DNA from 2 places in the Solibacillus sp. CAU 1738 genome. Region 2 is predicted to be linked to the other one. Evidence: predicted binding sites of a transcription regulator. Region 2 holds the regulator's gene; the other holds the start of a gene.
What was found. Region 2 encodes NrdR, which represses ribonucleotide reductase genes. Its sites were predicted from a motif close to AACACNATATATNGTGTT; they were not measured.

Region 1: AAFN87_RS03035 (vitamin B12-dependent ribonucleotide reductase) is a predicted target of NrdR. The motif match lies at 5,233-5,250, and genes of this name have one in related genera.

What each region holds. Positions count from the first base shown of each region.
Region 1 is NZ_JBDQQN010000001.1:590,778-599,492, forward strand. It holds gene gcvT (glycine cleavage system aminomethyltransferase GcvT) at 1-681, shown strand, start outside; gene gcvPA (aminomethyl-transferring glycine dehydrogenase subunit GcvPA) at 702-2,048, shown strand; gene gcvPB (aminomethyl-transferring glycine dehydrogenase subunit GcvPB) at 2,041-3,501, shown strand; gene AAFN87_RS03025 (rhodanese-like domain-containing protein) at 3,745-4,128, opposite strand; gene AAFN87_RS03030 (lipoate--protein ligase family protein) at 4,230-5,060, shown strand; gene AAFN87_RS03035 (vitamin B12-dependent ribonucleotide reductase) at 5,321-7,888, shown strand; gene AAFN87_RS03040 (DUF2975 domain-containing protein) at 8,365-8,715, shown strand, end outside.
Region 2 is NZ_JBDQQN010000001.1:160,065-168,779, reverse strand. It holds gene dnaI (primosomal protein DnaI) at 1-283, opposite strand, end outside; gene AAFN87_RS00830 (DnaD domain protein) at 285-2,981, opposite strand; gene nrdR (transcriptional regulator NrdR) at 3,008-3,475, opposite strand; gene speD (adenosylmethionine decarboxylase) at 3,634-3,996, opposite strand; gene AAFN87_RS00815 (glyceraldehyde-3-phosphate dehydrogenase) at 4,250-5,269, opposite strand; gene coaE (dephospho-CoA kinase) at 5,535-6,128, opposite strand; gene mutM (bifunctional DNA-formamidopyrimidine glycosylase/DNA-(apurinic or apyrimidinic site) lyase) at 6,139-7,011, opposite strand; gene polA (DNA polymerase I) at 7,024-8,715, opposite strand, start outside.

The DNA.
Region 1 (8,715 bases), 430 kb from region 2:
AATGAATTTGCACAAATCGCATTACAAGGTCCACTTGCTGAACAAGTATTGCAAACATTAACAAATACTAATTTACAAGATATTAAGTACTTCAAGTTCCAAGACAACGTAGAAATCGCAGGTCATTCAGTACTAGTTTCACGCAGTGGATACACTGGTGAGGATGGCTTCGAACTTTATGGCGCACCAGAAGCAATTAAAGATCTATGGAATAAAATTTTAACAGCAGGTAAAGATCAAGGAGTTGTACCAGCAGGACTAGGGTGCCGAGATACACTTCGCTTTGAAGCATGTCTACCGTTATACGGTCAAGAGCTATCAAAAGATATTTCTCCACTTGAAGCGGGCATTGGCTTTGCGGTGAAACTTCAAAAAGAGCCGAAATTTATTGGTCAAGAAGCATTAATCGCTCAAAAAGAAGCTGGGCTTGCGCGGAAATCAATTGGAGTGGAAATGATCGGTAAAGGTATTCCACGTCATGGCTATAAAGTATTTAAAAATGGTGCTGAAATTGGTGAAGTTACAACTGGTACTCAATTACCTTTATCGAAGCGTAATATCGGTCTTGCATTAATTGACGCAAAATTTGCAGAAGTAGGAATTGAGCTAGAAATCGAAATTCGCGGCAAAATGGTTCCTGCGGTTACAGTGGCGACACCTTTTTATAAACGTTCAAAATAATATTTGAAAAGAGGGTTCTTATGAAACATCGTTATTTACCAATGACGGAACAAGATAAACAAGAAATGCTAGCAACGATTGGCGTTGATTCAGTAGACGCTTTATTCTCGGACATTCCAGAAAAAGTGCGCTTCCAAGGCCTTTACAATATTAAAGAAGCAAAATCAGAGTCAGCATTATTAAAAGAATTATCACAACTGGCTGCCAAAAATGCGGATACACAAGCGAATGCATCGTTTTTAGGCGCTGGTGTATACAATCACTACAAGCCAGTAATTGTAGATCATGTTATTTCGCGTTCAGAGTTTTACACAGCGTACACACCTTATCAACCTGAAATTTCACAAGGTGAATTGCAAGCGATATTTGAATTCCAAACGATGATTGCAGAGTTAACAGGCATGGATCTTGCAAATTCATCTATGTATGACGGTGGTACATCTCTTGCAGAAGCAGGTATGCTAGCAGCTGGTCATACTCGTCGTAAGAAAATTTTAGTGACTGGCGGGGTACATCCAGAATATAAAGATGTTGTAACAATGTATGCTTACGGACAATCAATTGAAATCGTTACAGTGCCAACAAAAGATGGCGTTACAGATATCGAAGCTTTAAAAGGCTTAGTAGACGATCAAACAGCAGCGGTTATGGTTCAGTATCCTAACTTCTTTGGTCAAATTGAAGATCTTCAAACAATTGGTAATATTGTACACGAAGCGAAAGGTTTATTCGTTGTTTCAGCAAATCCTTTAGCTCTTGGAGTTTTAACACCTCCAGGGAAACTTGGTGCTGATATTACAGTAGGGGATGCACAAGTGTTCGGTATTTCTGAAGCGTTTGGTGGTCCGCACTGTGGATATTTCGCAGTTACGAATAAATTAATGCGTAAAGTACCAGGTCGTTTAGTTGGTGAAACAGTTGATCAGGAAGGCCGTCGTGGTTATGTATTAACATTACAAGCACGTGAGCAGCATATTCGTCGTGATAAAGCGACTTCAAATATTTGTTCAAACCAAGCTTTACTAGCTCTTGCTGCATCTGTTGCAATGACTGCTCTTGGTAAGCAAGGAATTCAAGAAATGGCTAAACAAAATATTGTGAAAACACGTTTTGCGAAAAATGCATTCGAAGCAGCTGGCTTTGAAGTACTTTTCCAGGGCGCTCACTTTAATGAAATTGTAGTGAAAACAAATAAATCTGTAACAGAGATCAATAAAGGTTTACTGGAGAATGGTATTATCGGTGGCTTTGACTTAGGTCGTGTTTATCCAGAACTTGAAAACCATGCATTAATTGCCGTGACAGAGCTACGTACTAAAGAAGAAATTGAAGCATTAGTTGCAGAGATGGGGGCTTACAATGCATAACGAAAACCAATCACTCATTTTTGAAATTACAAAAGAAGGTCGTGTTGGCTACAATCTAGAGCCACTTGATGTACCGGATATCGATTTAGCAGACCTTATACCAACAGGATATGTACGCGAAGAAGCTGCAGAATTACCAGAAGTATCTGAGCTAGATATTATGCGTCATTATACTGCACTTTCTCGCCGTAACCACGGTGTAGATTCAGGTTTCTATCCACTTGGTTCTTGTACGATGAAATATAATCCGAAAATTAATGAAACAGTTGCAAGATTATCAGGATTTGCTAATGTTCACCCATTACAAGATGAGTCAACAGTACAAGGGGCAATGGAACTTTTATACGACCTCCAAACATCTTTAGTTGAAATTACAGGTATGGATGAAGTTACATTACAACCTGCTGCTGGTGCTCACGGTGAGTGGACGGCATTAATGATGATTCGTGCGTATCACGAGGCAAATGGTGAAGGGCACCGTAATAAAGTAATTTGCCCAGACTCAGCTCATGGTACGAATCCAGCATCTGCAACAGTAGCTGGCTTTGAAACTATTACAGTAAAATCTAATGAAGATGGTTTAGTAGATTTAGAAGACTTACGCCGTGTAGTAGGTCCGGATACTGCTGCGCTTATGTTAACAAACCCGAACACATTAGGTCTATTTGAAGAAAACATTATCGAGATGGCTGAAATCATTCATGAAGTAGGCGGTAAGGTGTACTATGATGGTGCAAACTTAAACGCAGTAATGAGTAAAGCACGACCTGGCGATATGGGCTTTGACTGCGTGCACTTAAATCTTCATAAAACATTTACAGGTCCACACGGTGGCGGTGGTCCAGGTTCAGGTCCAGTTGGGGTAAAAGCTGACTTAATTCCTTTCTTACCAAAACCAGTGCTTGTAAAATTAGAAGATGGTACATTCCATTTCGATTACAACCGTCCGCAGTCTATCGGGCGCGTGAAGCCTTATTACGGTAACTTTGGCATCAATGTACGTGCTTACACATACATCCGCTCAATGGGTCCAGATGGCTTAAAAGCGGTAACGGAATATGCGGTATTAAATGCTAACTACATGATGCGCCGTTTAGAAGAATATTATGACCTACCTTACAACCGTCATTGTAAACATGAGTTTGTATTATCAGGTCGTCGTCAAAAGAAACTAGGCGTACGTACATTAGACATTGCAAAACGCCTGCTTGACTTTGGCTACCATCCACCGACTGTATACTTCCCGTTAAATGTAGAGGAAGGTATTATGATAGAACCAACAGAAACAGAGTCTAAAGAAACGTTAGACGCGTTCTGTGATGCGATGATCCAAATTGCGAAGGAAGCAGAGGAGAATCCTGCTATCGTTCAAGAGGCACCGCATACGACTGTTGTATCACGTTTAGATGAAACACGTGCTGCACGTACACCAGTGCTTCGCTATACAAAATAAGAGGCATAATAATAAATGCCCCTGTTAGATGTCAAACATCTTACAGGGGCTATTTATATAGGTAGAAAACCATTGTAAAGCTATAAAATATAAAACTTTTGAGGTAAAGTTGATATTGGATTAATAGATTACAACATAAGATACATCCACCAAAAACTATTTTCGATATTTTACCCCAACTTTTTGAAAGATAATCGAAAAAATAAAAAGGAAGTTTCTCTTGTTAGAGAACTTCCTCTTTGCTTATGCTTTTGATTTCACTTTACCTGTCCAAGTTTTAAAACCGCCTTGAAGTTGGTAAATTTGGTTATAGCCTTTTTTCTTTAGTTGCAATGCAGCACGTGCACTTCGACCTGTGTTTTGGCAGTATAAGTATACAGGAAGATCTGGGCGGATTTCTTTGTATCTCGTATTAAACTGCGTCGATGGAATGTTGCGAGCACCTAAAATATGTCCTGCATCGAATTCTTTCGGTTCACGTAGGTCGATTAATTGTGCTTTACGGTATCCTTGTATAAATTCTTCTTGTGTTAAATTCGTTACAGCTTTTTTTAGTCGCATCGAGTTGATTAGCACATATACAACGATGACCGCAAGAATGATAATAATTGTAATGAGAATATTCACTGCTTGTAAACCCCTTTCTATCTACAAAATCTATTATAAAAGAGATTGTGGCGATAGTCGAGTAAGTTTGCTAAAATGTATATTTTGAGGAGATGAAAATAATGGAGAGTTGGTATTTTATTAATTCAGGACCGTGTACGCCTTCATTTAATATGGCTTTAGATGAGGCGTTACTTGATTGGCATAGTAATGGAGATATTCCACCTATTATTCGTTTTTATGAATGGAATCCTGCTACATTATCTATTGGTTACTTTCAACAAGCGGAACGGGATATTAATTTAGATGAAGTGAAACGACAAAATTTAGGTTTCGTTCGACGCCCTACAGGTGGACGTGCCGTATTACATGATCAAGAGCTAACTTATTCCATTATCGTCACAGAAAGCTATTCTAATATGCCACAAACAGTTACAGAGGCGTATCGTGTGCTTAGTGAAGGGTTATTAATAGGTTTTCAAAATTTAGGACTAGATGCTTATTTTAGTGTGCCAGATACTAAGGAAAAACAAGCAGATTTAAAGCAGCCGAAAAGTGCAGTTTGCTTTGATGCGCCAAGCTGGTATGAGCTTGTAGTGGAAGGGAAAAAAGTAGCAGGTAGTGCACAGACACGTCAAAAAGGTGTTATTTTACAGCATGGAGCTATTTTACTTGAATTGGACGAAGAAAAATTATTGTCCGTTTTTAAATTTCCTTCAGAAGAAGCAAAAGATAAGATGCGAAAAAAATTACCTGAAAAGGCAGTGGCAATGAATCGCCTGTCTTCTACACCATTTACAATTTCGCAATGTGTTGCAGCATTTAAACAAGGGTTCGAACAAGCACTACATATAGAGCTTGTACCATATGAATTAACGAAAGAGCAATTAGAATACGTGGAACAATTAGAAAAAACAAAGTATGCAAATGATTTGTGGAATTATAAAAAATAATAAACGAACATTTGTTTTATTGATTGAAAAAAAATTTCATTTGAAAAATCCTTGTATAATATGGATTGGCTGACATTTTAAAAAAATCAAGACCTTGCGAAGAAAAAGATTTTGATGTAATCTTTTAAAAGTGATTAAATGAACTATATATAGTGCGTTCGTCAAAAATAAAAACACTACATATTGTGTTTTATTGTTTATTTCTCTAAAAAAGGGAAATAGCTTGTTTTAAGAGCATTTTAAAAGAGGAGGCTAGGTAGATGGTAACAATTAACAATCAAACAACTATCTTCGTAGACCAGTTAAACAAGGATATTGAACAATTTCCACAAGTACACCCAGTTACACCGGATATGCATATTACACATAAAGGGGTATCACGTCTTGTGATGATTGACCGCTATTCTTTTAAGGATACGGAGAAGAAGACATTAAAAGCAGGAGATTTCGTCGTTTTAACGGTTAAGGAAGATCCTAAATTCCCAGCACGAGGGTTAGGTATTATTCAATCGATTGATACGGTTGCTAAAAAAGCGACAATTTTAATTGAGGAAGATTTCCGCCATGTCCTCGATAACCCAGAGGAGCAACAATCCGGTATAATTGTCCGTTCACTAGATATTATTGAAAAACCACTTGAAATTTATTATGAGCAAATTGCGAAACGTAATGCTACAGGACTTTCTAGTGTAGAGAAAACAGAGGAAGACCGTCAAAAATGGTTCAATAAGTTTTATGAACAGCTTGTAAGTTTAAAGTTCATTCCAGCCGGTCGTGTAATCTACGGAGCAGGCTCTGAGACGGATGTAACATTTTTTAACTGTTACGTAATGCCATTTGTGGCGGATAGCCGCGAAGGTATTAGTGACCACCGTAAGCAAGTAATGGAAATTATGAGCCGTGGTGGTGGCGTTGGTACGAATGGTTCTACACTTCGTCCGCGCAATACTTTAGCACGCGGTGTCAATGGTAGATCATCTGGTTCTGTATCGTGGTTAGATGATATTGCTAAGCTAACTCACCTTGTTGAACAGGGTGGCTCAAGACGTGGGGCACAAATGATAATGCTAGCAGATTGGCATCCAGATATTGTGGAATTTATCATTTCAAAAATGCAAAATCCACGTATATTACGTTATTTAATGGAAAATACGACAGATGAATCTATTATCCGTTTAGCGAATGAAAAATTGAAATTCAAGCCTTTATCGCAACAAGAGGAAGCGATGTATCAAGGCATTGTAAATTATAAAAATATCGAAGGTTTCGGTGGATTTAACGAAGCAATTATTCGTGATGCTGAAACAAAACTGCGTGATGGCGGAACTTATTCTGTTCATAATCCTGAGTTTTTAACGGGTGCTAATATTTCAGTAACATTAACAAATGAGTTTATGGAAGCAGTTGAAAACGATGAAGATTTCGCACTACGTTTCCCAGATGTTGCAAATTACTCACCAGAAGAAATGGCTATTTACAACGAACAATGGCATGAAGTTGGCGATGTTCGTGAATGGGAAGCAATGGGACATGCTGTTCGCACTTACCGTACAATTAAAGCACGTGAGCTATGGAATTTAATTAATATTTGTGCAACATATGCTGCAGAGCCAGGTATTTTCTTCATAGATAATGCCAACGAAATGACAAATGCGGTAAGCTATGGTCAAAAAGTAGTTGCAACGAATCCATGTGGGGAACAACCACTTGCACCATATTCTGTATGTAATTTAGCAGCTGTGAACTTAGCGCAGTTTGCTCAAAAAGATACGAAAACTGTCGATTACGAGGCACTACGCGAAACGGTTCGTGTTGGAGTACGTATGCAAGATAATGTAATTGATGCAACACCTTACTTCTTACCTGAAAACAAAACGCAAGCACTAGGTGAGCGCCGTGTTGGTTTAGGAGTAATGGGATTAGCAGATTTACTTATTTATTGTGAAAAAGAATATGGTTCTGAAGAAGGTAATAAGCTTGTGAATGACATTTTCGAAGTCATTGCAACAGCAGCTTATGAGCAGTCGATAGAGCTAGGTAAAGAACGCGGCAGCTTCCCGTTCCTACAAGGTGAAAATGCGGAAGAAACAGCACGTTTACGTCAAGCGTTTATTAACACTGGTTTTATGCAAAAAATGCCGGAGCATGTGCGCCAAGGCGTCCTAGAAAACGGTATTCGTAACTCGCATCTATTAACAGTAGCGCCAACTGGTTCTACAGGAACGATGGTAGGGGTTGCGACAGGTCTTGAGCCATACTTCTCATTCACTTATTACCGTTCAGGTCGCTTAGGTAAATTTATCGAAGTGAAAGCAGAAATAGTTCAAGAATATTTACAAAATAATCCTGATGCAGACGAGCAAAACCTACCAGAATGGTTTGTTTCTTCGATGCAATTATCTGCAGAAGCGCATGCGGATGTGCAATGTATAATTCAAAAATGGATTGATTCTTCAATTTCTAAAACAGTAAACGCACCAAAAGGGTATACAGTAGAGCAAGTACAAAAAGTGTACGAGCGCTTATACCATGGTGGTGCAAAGGGTGGTACTGTGTATGTTGACGGCAGCCGTGATACACAAGTATTAACACTAAAAGCTGAAGAGAATACGGAAGAACAAATGTCATTTGGAGAAGAGTTTGTTCAAGAGGAGATTGCACGACCAGTTGTTTTAGTTGATACAATTGCGCCTCTAGCACAAACAAACGTTACAATCGGTTCAGAAGTAGGGAATACATGCCCGGTATGTCGTCAAGGAACAGTCGAGGAAATGGGCGGCTGTAACACATGTACAAACTGTGGCGCACAATTAAAATGCGGTTTATAAAATAACGAAAGTAGTACGTAGTGTAGATTTGAAATAAGTCGTACCGTATAGCCCCTTTAGATTTTAGTAATCTAAAGGGGTGTTTTTATGTCAAAAAGAGCTAGAATACCACAAGTCTAAAAATGGAATAAAGAAGGTCGTGCTACAGAGATAGGTGCATAACATGGGACAAACAAAAACACCTTTCATTGAATAACGGGTATTTAAACCCGAAATACTCAATGTAGATGTGTTTTTTTATGGGAACAAGATAAGGTTTTCTTACTGTCTAGAAAAAGACAGGCAGTGTCACGGTTAGCTGTACAAGTTATTAAATTAATAGTTTAAAGTTAAAGAGCATTTCTTTGCATGAGGAATGTTATTTTTTTTTCTTTAAACAGCAACCTACAATAAAAATATTATTTAATTTAATAAAAATTTATTGTAAAACGATAAAATGTGTATTAAAATCAGAATAAATATGTGAGGTGTTTTTTATGGAAAAAGTAACAACGTTGTTTTTAAAAATAGCTGTTATTCTTTTAGGGATCCCAATTATTGCTCTGTGCATCTTTTTGGTGCCTGAGATGGCGAATTTTGTAGCAAAATTGCTTCCAGAGTTTGCTTTTTTAAAATATCTTGTTTTCATCGCTTTTGATGCATCGGCGATTCCTTTTTATTTTGCTGTGTATCAGGCTCTCAAACTCTTACGCTATATTGACCAGAATAAAGCTTTCTCCGATTTATCTGTAAGAGCTTTAAAGAAAATCAAATACAGTGCAATCACAATCAGTATTTTGCATGTGCTAGTTTTGCCGCTCTTCTATATCTTTGCAGAAGTAGACGAC
Region 2 (8,715 bases):
CGATACGACTATTTGCAATTATTAATTTCGGAATGAAGCCTTCTAAATAGTTTGTGCATTTATTTGTCGAGCCGCATTTACAGCATTCAGTCGATTGACTAACAAATTCATGGAGTTTTGACATGCTACGCTCAATCATCCCGTCATCAATACGTTCAGCATTGTCCTTTAAAAATTTTTGTATTTGCTCGTGTTGTAAAATATCCCGTCGCATTGCATTATATCTCTCTTGGAAAGATGGTACATTGACCACACGCTTTAACGCTTCATTTATCGGTTCTATTTTAGTTCACCTTCCCATCGTAATTCCGTAATTGTTCTAGTAATTTTTTATGCTCTGCCTCTAAATCGACGTGATCTTGTGATGCTGGCTCAGAATTCTTAGTTTCAATTAAGTCTTCTTTTTTATGGAACCATTCTGGCACACGCTCCACTTTCACACCTTTTTTCACTGTCGCTTTTTGCTCAGAGCGTTTAACATAATCTTTTGCTTGTCCAAGCGTTTGCAAGTTATTTCGTCGCCAAGAGTCCGCCACACTGTTAATATATTTCTCGGGCAATGCACCGTCTGTTTTTTCTAACACATATTCAAGCAAATAGTTCACTACAGCAGGCGTCATACTATACTGCGTTATTAGCTTTTCGGCAGCCTTTACCGTATAGTCAAACGGCTCTTGTCCGTTGTTAAGCTGTTTAATAAATTCATACGGTGTTTGCTTTTCATATTTTGACTCCGCATCAGCAAACTCATAATTTTGTGGATAAAATTGCAATAAATTTGCTTGTGTGATCGTCGCAACATTTGCCTTTTGATTGTTTTGCTCGAAATATTGTAGCGCATCTTTAGCTAACATTATATTCTGCATTTGAACGTTGAAAGCTAGCGTATCGATGAACTTTTTATTTATTCGGCCTGATTTAACAATTACATATTCAAATAAAGCATTTACTACTCCAACAGTCATACCACCAGTTAACACGTAATTCTCTGCCATTTCAACAATATACGGAAGAGGCTCATCACCTTTTTTCAAGCCCTTTAAAAACTCATATGGAATCACTTCATCATAACGCGGCAGCCAATTATCTAAATTCTTTTGCTGTGCTTTAAACGCAAGAGGTGTATCCATCGTTACTTTATGTTTCGTTTTAGGGGCCTGTTCCTGCTCAACTAACTGAATCGCATCTGCTGCGCTTTTTAAATTATGCGCTAACCAGTTGCTCGCTACTGCTTGAATGTAGTTTTTTGTCATTTTGCCGTTTGTTTCACGCATCGCATATTCCATTAAATAATTGACTACACCAATCGGCATTTTTTGGGCTAGCACTAGCTGTTCTGCAAGCTCAACTGTAAATCGAACAGGTTCCTTGCCACCATATAATTGCTTTAAAAATTCGTAAGGCGTTGTTTTATCGTAAACAAGTGCTTGTGGAGATAATGCAAATTCCCCGAGTGCATCTTGTCCAATTTTATAAGGAATTGTCCCTCGCTGTTCAATGTATTGCAAAGCTTCTTCAGCCGATTGTATGTTTTTTTGCCGCATTTCAGATGCGACAGATTCAACGAATTTTTCTGGTAATTTGCCGTTCGTCTCGTTCCATACATATTGTACAATGACATTTGCAACACCTTGCGCGATGCCGTAAGATTTCACAAGGCTTTCGGCAATTCGTATCTGTCCTTTAAATGGTTCCTTCCCTTTTGTCAAAATTTTAAGGAATTCATACGGTGTTGATAGTTCATAATCTTTCACATAATCAGGAATATTTTGCTCAGGTATACGATCTACTTTTCGAATTGTAGGACCAGTTCCTTGACGTTTGTCGTGCTCTAAAGTCGCGATCCGAATTGCTTCAGCGGCATTAGTTGCCCCTTTACTTACCCAATTATCTACAATGCTTTGTAGTAATTTCGCCCCGTAATCAAGCTTTCCATCAGACATCGCGATATACTGAATTAACGTATTTAACACACCATATGAAATGCCTTGGCGCAGAAAATCATTGAACTGCATAACTGTCGCTTCTGAAGGTAAAACACCGTTCATATCTTCATACACTTTAATCGGTGATGTCGTATCTAAATAACGAATATGTTCTTCTTTTGAGCTAGCTTTTTGAACAGGTTGCTCTACATTCACATTATCAACTTCGTAACGCTTTAAAAGCTTAGGTACGTTGCCAGAACTAGATAATTGATAAAAGTCCTCTGCATTCTTCTCAATCATCGTCGTTGATAATGAGCCATCTTCATTTAGTGCCATCAATACAATTTTTTGCATATCTGTTACCGAATAATTATATAAAAAAGCGACTTTAGCAATTGTTATTTTTATATCAAGTGTAAATAATTTGCTCGGTACTAAAGAATTACTCATACCGTCCATGAATAATTTGAAATCAAATAAATCATATTCAAATGGATAACTTTTACTGCTTGTACTTCCCATTTGCTGAGGAAAAAACTGTTCGATATTTTGCAGTTCTGCCTCAGTAACATTTAAAAAGACATCATTAAAGCTACGTGTCACTTCCGTAAAACCTTGAATCGACTGTTCTCTCTTTACTAATGCATCTTGCAATGATTGATATGCTTTACGGTCAATTTTACGCATAAGTGACACCGATAATATGGAGTCTGCAAAAAATTCACTTGCTTCTAAAGGTCTCTTCAATTTATATACGTAATGCGTAGCTGAAATACTTGCTTTGCTAAAGCTTTGCAATAAGCCAATCGCTTCTAAAGTAATGCGCGCTTGAAATAATTGCTTAATCGAAAAGCCTAAGCTATCAAGTAAATAATGGTGATGAAATGTAGGTGAACTTTGCTCAGCTTCCGCCCAAAACTTTAAATATAAAGCGACTGCCTCTACACCAATTATTGGTTGATAACATAATTGCAAAACTTTTTGACTTTCTAAACTAAATTCATGAGGGCATCTAATTTCACAAGTATCATACGGATGTAGCTGATTGATCATGTTCAATGTATTCCCTCCTACAGTAACTATTTTGTCTCTGATTGTTTATGAATTAATTCTTTTAATTCATCAATAAACACATTTATATCTTTGAATTGTCGATAAACAGATGCAAATCGTACATATGCGACTTCATCAATTTTCGCTAGGCGATCCATGACCATTTCACCAACATCCTCAGAACGCACCTCTGGATTTCCAATTCGACGCAAATCTTTTTCAATCGCCATTACAAGCTCTTCTAATGAGTCTAATGGCACTGGTCGTTTTTCACATGCACGAATTAAACCACGCAGCACTTTCTCGCGACTAAATTCCTCACGTGAACCGTACTTTTTCACTACAATGAGTGGTGTTTCTTCTATTTTTTCAAACGTTGTAAAACGGAATAAACATGATTCACATTCACGCCGTCTTCTTATTTCTTTATTATCATCTACAGGTCTTGAATCAACAACGCGTGTACCGTTGTACTGACAAGCTGGACATCTCATAGTTATTTCTCCTGATTCATATCAATTTACTGTTACCATTATACCAAATAACATTTAGCGGGAGTTAGCAATTGCAAAACATTTATTATTTCCTTGAAACAGAAAAAGGCAGAGGATCAATCCCCTACCTCACTTTATTCATTTAACTAGATTTTCTTTTAAATACCAACAACAACAGGTCCCATACCGCGTGGCACAACGACTGCTTCACGCATTTTCGCGCCGAGTGCTTCCGCAATGTAATTTGCTGCTACTGTTGGATCTAAATCGCCACACGTATACACATCAATGCTAGCATAGCCATGCTCAGGAAAACTGTGGATCGTTAAATGCGATTCAGAAATAATAACTACTCCGCTTACCCCTTGAGGTGCAAATTTATGAAAAGTAACTTCACGCACTTCTGCCCCTGATCTTAAAGCGGCATCGACAAAAGTTTGTTCAATAAAGTTAACATTGTTTAACTTTTCAAAATCGCAATCCCAAAGCTCAGCAATTACATGACGCCCCATCGTTCTCATGGTTCGCTTCCCCCTTTGACATAATATTTTGTAATGTTCAAAGTCGACTACCACGGGGGAAAGTTAGTCCAAAGAGGTCCTAACCCTTTAAGTAGTCATGTGATTAAACTCACTCAAATGTGATTATAAGATTTTTCAAACAACTATGCAATAGCAAAAATATGCTATTTTAAAAACTCGTTATTAAATCCCCAAAATAGATGCATACTGCCAAAAAAACCTCGGAATTACTAATTAATCCCGAGGCAAATGTTTATGCTTTAACAGTTTCTAATGCTTTTGATACTTTTTTCGCTAAATCTACAACGCGAGCTGAGTAACCCCATTCGTTGTCATACCAAGCAAGTACTTTAACTTTGCGGTCGCCCATAACCATTGTCGTTAATCCATCAATTGTTGATGAGAAAGTTGTTGTGTTGTAATCAGAAGATACAAGCGGTTCCATAGATACATTTAAAATACCTTTCATTGGACCATCTGCTGCTGCTTGAAATGCTGCATTTACTTCTTCTACAGTTACATCTTTGTTTAAATCAACAACTAAGTCTACTAAAGATACGTTTGGTGTAGGAACACGTAACGCCATACCATGTAGTTTCCCTTGTAACTCAGGTAATACTAATGATAAAGCTTTTGCAGCACCTGTTGAAGTTGGAATAATTGACGATGCACAGTTACGCGCACGACGTAAATCTTTATGTGGATTATCTAAGTTGTTTTGGTCATTAGTATATGCATGAACTGTCGTCATTAATCCGTTATTTATCCCGAACTTATCATTTAATACTTTCGCTACAGGAGCTAAACAGTTTGTCGTACAAGATGCGTTTGAAATTACATCATGTTTAGCAAGGTCTAATAAGTTATCATTTACACCAAGAACTACTGTAATATCTTCATTTTTACCTGGAGCAGTTAAAATAACTTTTTTAGCGCCAGCTTCTAAGTGCAATGCAGCTTTTTCACGGTCGTTAAATTTACCAGTAGCTTCGATAACTAGGTCTACACCCATTTCAGCCCAAGGTAATTTTAAAGGATCGCGTTCACTAACGATCGCAACATGTTTACCATTTACGATTAAAGCGCCTTCTTGTGGCTCTACCGTACCTTCAAAAGTGCCATGATTTGTGTCATACTTAATTAAATGTGCTAAAGTTTCTGGTGGATAACTTGCGTTAATCGCCACAACACTTAACTCATCTTGTAAAATCGCCTGTCTGAATACCATACGACCAATACGGCCAAAACCGTTAATAGCAATAGAAACTGTCATTATTTTAAATGCCTCCTGTTAATTCCGATATCATATTTAATGTTATATACGCAAATTAGTATAGCATATTTAGAAAAAAGATGAACAATTTATTTCCAAAAATTTAATGTTGTTATATTCAGAAAATATTCCATTGTGATTGAATGAACTTTCACTATAATATTCCCTCAATGTGGCACATTTGACTTATTCAACATCACCAAATTCCAAAGTAAACCTAATCACAAAAAGGGCTGCCTCACATTATGAGACAGCCCTCCCCTTGTTAAATTACATTCCAATTTTGTAAAATGTGCTGTAATTGCTTTTCGGTTGCTTCTATATTCAAATTATTATAAATAACAGCATCGGCACCTTTTTCTTTCACCGACATTGGTAATTGCGAATTAATGCGCGCTAAAGCTTCATCACGCGATAAATTATTACGCTCCATTAAACGCGCCAATTGAACATCTTCCTTTACAGATACGACAAGTATCTTTTCTACATAATGCTGTAGCTTGCTTTCAAATAATAATGGAATATCCATAATGACCGTTTCCGCACCGTTCGCAACGAATTCTTCACGTTGGCGTAGCATTTCCGCACGAATAGCTGGATGAATTATATCATTTAATTGCTTACGTTTTGCTGTATCATGGAAAATAAGAGCCCCTACCTTTGCTCGGTCCATAGTGCCGTCTGTTGCAATGACTTCAGGTCCAAACGCTTCTGCAATAAGCGCTAAGGTCGGTGTACCAGGCTCTACTACTTCACGTGCTACTACATCCGCATCAACAATCGGGAGTCCGTAACCTTTTAGCATCTCCGCTACTGTACTTTTCCCACTTGCAATACTTCCTGTTAATCCAATAATCACTTTTAAACACCTACCGTTGACAGTTTGGACAATAAACAGATGTACGACCTGCAATTGTCATCGATTTTGTATTCGTCTCACAAACTGGACAAACTTTCTTCCCATACATTTTCAAACGATGCTGCATTTCTCCTGCTCCACCATTAATTGACCGATAATCTGAAATTGTCGAGCCGCCGCTATCAATACTTTCCTGTAAGACTGCTTGAATCGTAGCAAAGAGTGCCTGCTTACGCACTTTACTAATACGACTTACTTTCCTTGCTGGATGAATACTTTCTTTGAAGAGCGCTTCTGTCGCATAAATATTGCCACAACCCGAAATAACTTGCCCGTCCATAATGACTTCTTTAATCGCTTTATTCGCATACTTTGGCTTATCACATTGCGCTAAAAAAAACTTACAAGCATCTTCATCAAAGGGCTCTGGTGCCATTTTTAGTAGTGGTGGGTGATCACTTAAGTTTTTTATAAAACGCAATTCCCCAAATCGTCGAATATCTGAATAAACGAGTAGTTCCCCTGTATTTAAAGTGAAAATTGCATGGGCGTGCTTACGAAATTTTTCCTCTGTAATCCCTTCAAGCGAATCTACTATAAACCATGCTCCAGTCATTCCAAGATGGTTTACTAATATAAACGCTTCGCCATCTCGTACAATTGTAAAGAAAATATATTTTGATCTGCGCTCGATTTTTTCAATGGCCATGCCAGTCATAACTTGTTCAAATAAATGTGGCTCGATATTTTTGATGATGCACTGCTTTCCTGCAGCAGTAGACGCTAGAATTGTCTCAGACAACACAATGCCCGTAATTGATTTTCCTTCCACAGCGGGTTTCAAATCCCTTACAACGCCTTCTACTTCTGGTAATTCAGGCATAAATCCCACTCCTTACTTCGCGTCGTACCAAGATTTACCGTAGGAGTAATCTACCTTTAATGGCACAGCAAGTTCAATGGCATGCTCCATTACTTCTGGTACGATGCGTTCTAAAATCGCTACTTCCTCTTCAGGTGCTTCAAATATTAATTCGTCATGTACTTGTAATAATAATTTAGCTTGCAAGCCTTCTTGACGTAAGCGTGCATCCATATCAATCATCGCTTTTTTAATAATATCAGCAGCGCTACCTTGGATTGGTGTATTCATCGCTGTACGTTCTGCAAAGCTTCGTAAATTAAAGTTCGAGCTTTTAATATCCGGCAAATAACGGCGTCGATTTAAAATCGTTGTGACATAGCCTGCCTTTTTGGCATCTTGTACTATCGAGTCCATATAGCCTTTTACTCCTGGGAAGCTCGCTAAGTAATTGTCAATAAAGGTTGCCGCTTCTTTACGTGTAATATCTAAGTTTTGAGACAAACCATAATCACTAATGCCGTAAACAATACCGAAGTTTACCGCCTTTGCTGCACGACGCATATTTGATGTAACTTCCTCAGCAGGTACATTAAATACGTCCATCGCTGTTCGTGTATGGATATCCATTCCTTGTTTAAACGCATCTACTAATGCAGGATCTTCAGACATATGCGCTAAAACGCGTAGCTCAATTTGAGAGTAATCGGCTGCAAATAATACCCAGCCTTCATGTGATGGTACGAATGCTTGGCGAATTTTACGCCCTTCCTCTAGGCGAATCGGAATGTTTTGTAAGTTCGGGTCTGTTGAACTTAAACGTCCTGTTGCAGTCAGCGCTTGTTGGAAACGCGTATGCACCTTGCTATCTTCAGGTTGTATTTCTTTTATTAGCCCTTCAATATAAGTAGATTGTAGCTTCGATAATTGGCGATAGTTTAAAATATGCTTTACAATTTCATGCTCTGATTGTAATTTTTCAAGTACATCAGCAGCTGTTGAATAACCTGTTTTCGTCTTTTTAATTACTGGTAGCCCTAGTTTATCGAATAGAATCACACCTAATTGCTTCGGTGAATTTATATTAAATTTCTCACCTGCCAATTCGTAAATATCTTTTTCTATTATTGCAAGTTTTGCTTGTATCTCCGTACCCATTACCTCTAGTGTATCTACATCTACACGAATACCCATTATTTCCATTTTCCCTAAAACGTAAGCAAGTGGTAACTCTAAATCGTGATAAAGATCATATTGTTCGTTTTCTTTTAACTTATCTTCAACAATCGGCTGCACATTCCACACAGCAACAGCTTTACGGCTTACATGTTCTGCGAGCACCTCTTCTTCTGGCACAGCCCACTTTGCACCTTTTCCGTAAATTATTTCGTTAGATTGGACATTCGAATAGCTGAATTCTTTTGCTAGAGTCGCAACATCATCTCCTGAAATCGCTGGGTTGACGATATATGATGCAAGCAGTAAGTCGAATGCTACGCCAGCTAGATTAATATCAAGTCGGGCTAACATTGCTTGCGTCGCTTTACTATCTGCTATATATTTTTTCTTCGTTGCATCTTCAAGCCAGTCCTTTAATAACTCATTATTACATACGAGTTCGGCTGGAATGTAAGATGTAGAGTTGCCATCTGTTAAAGCAAGTCCTAGCATACGACAGCTATGATAGTGCTCATTTTCAAGCTCAACGTGAATTGCCATTTCATC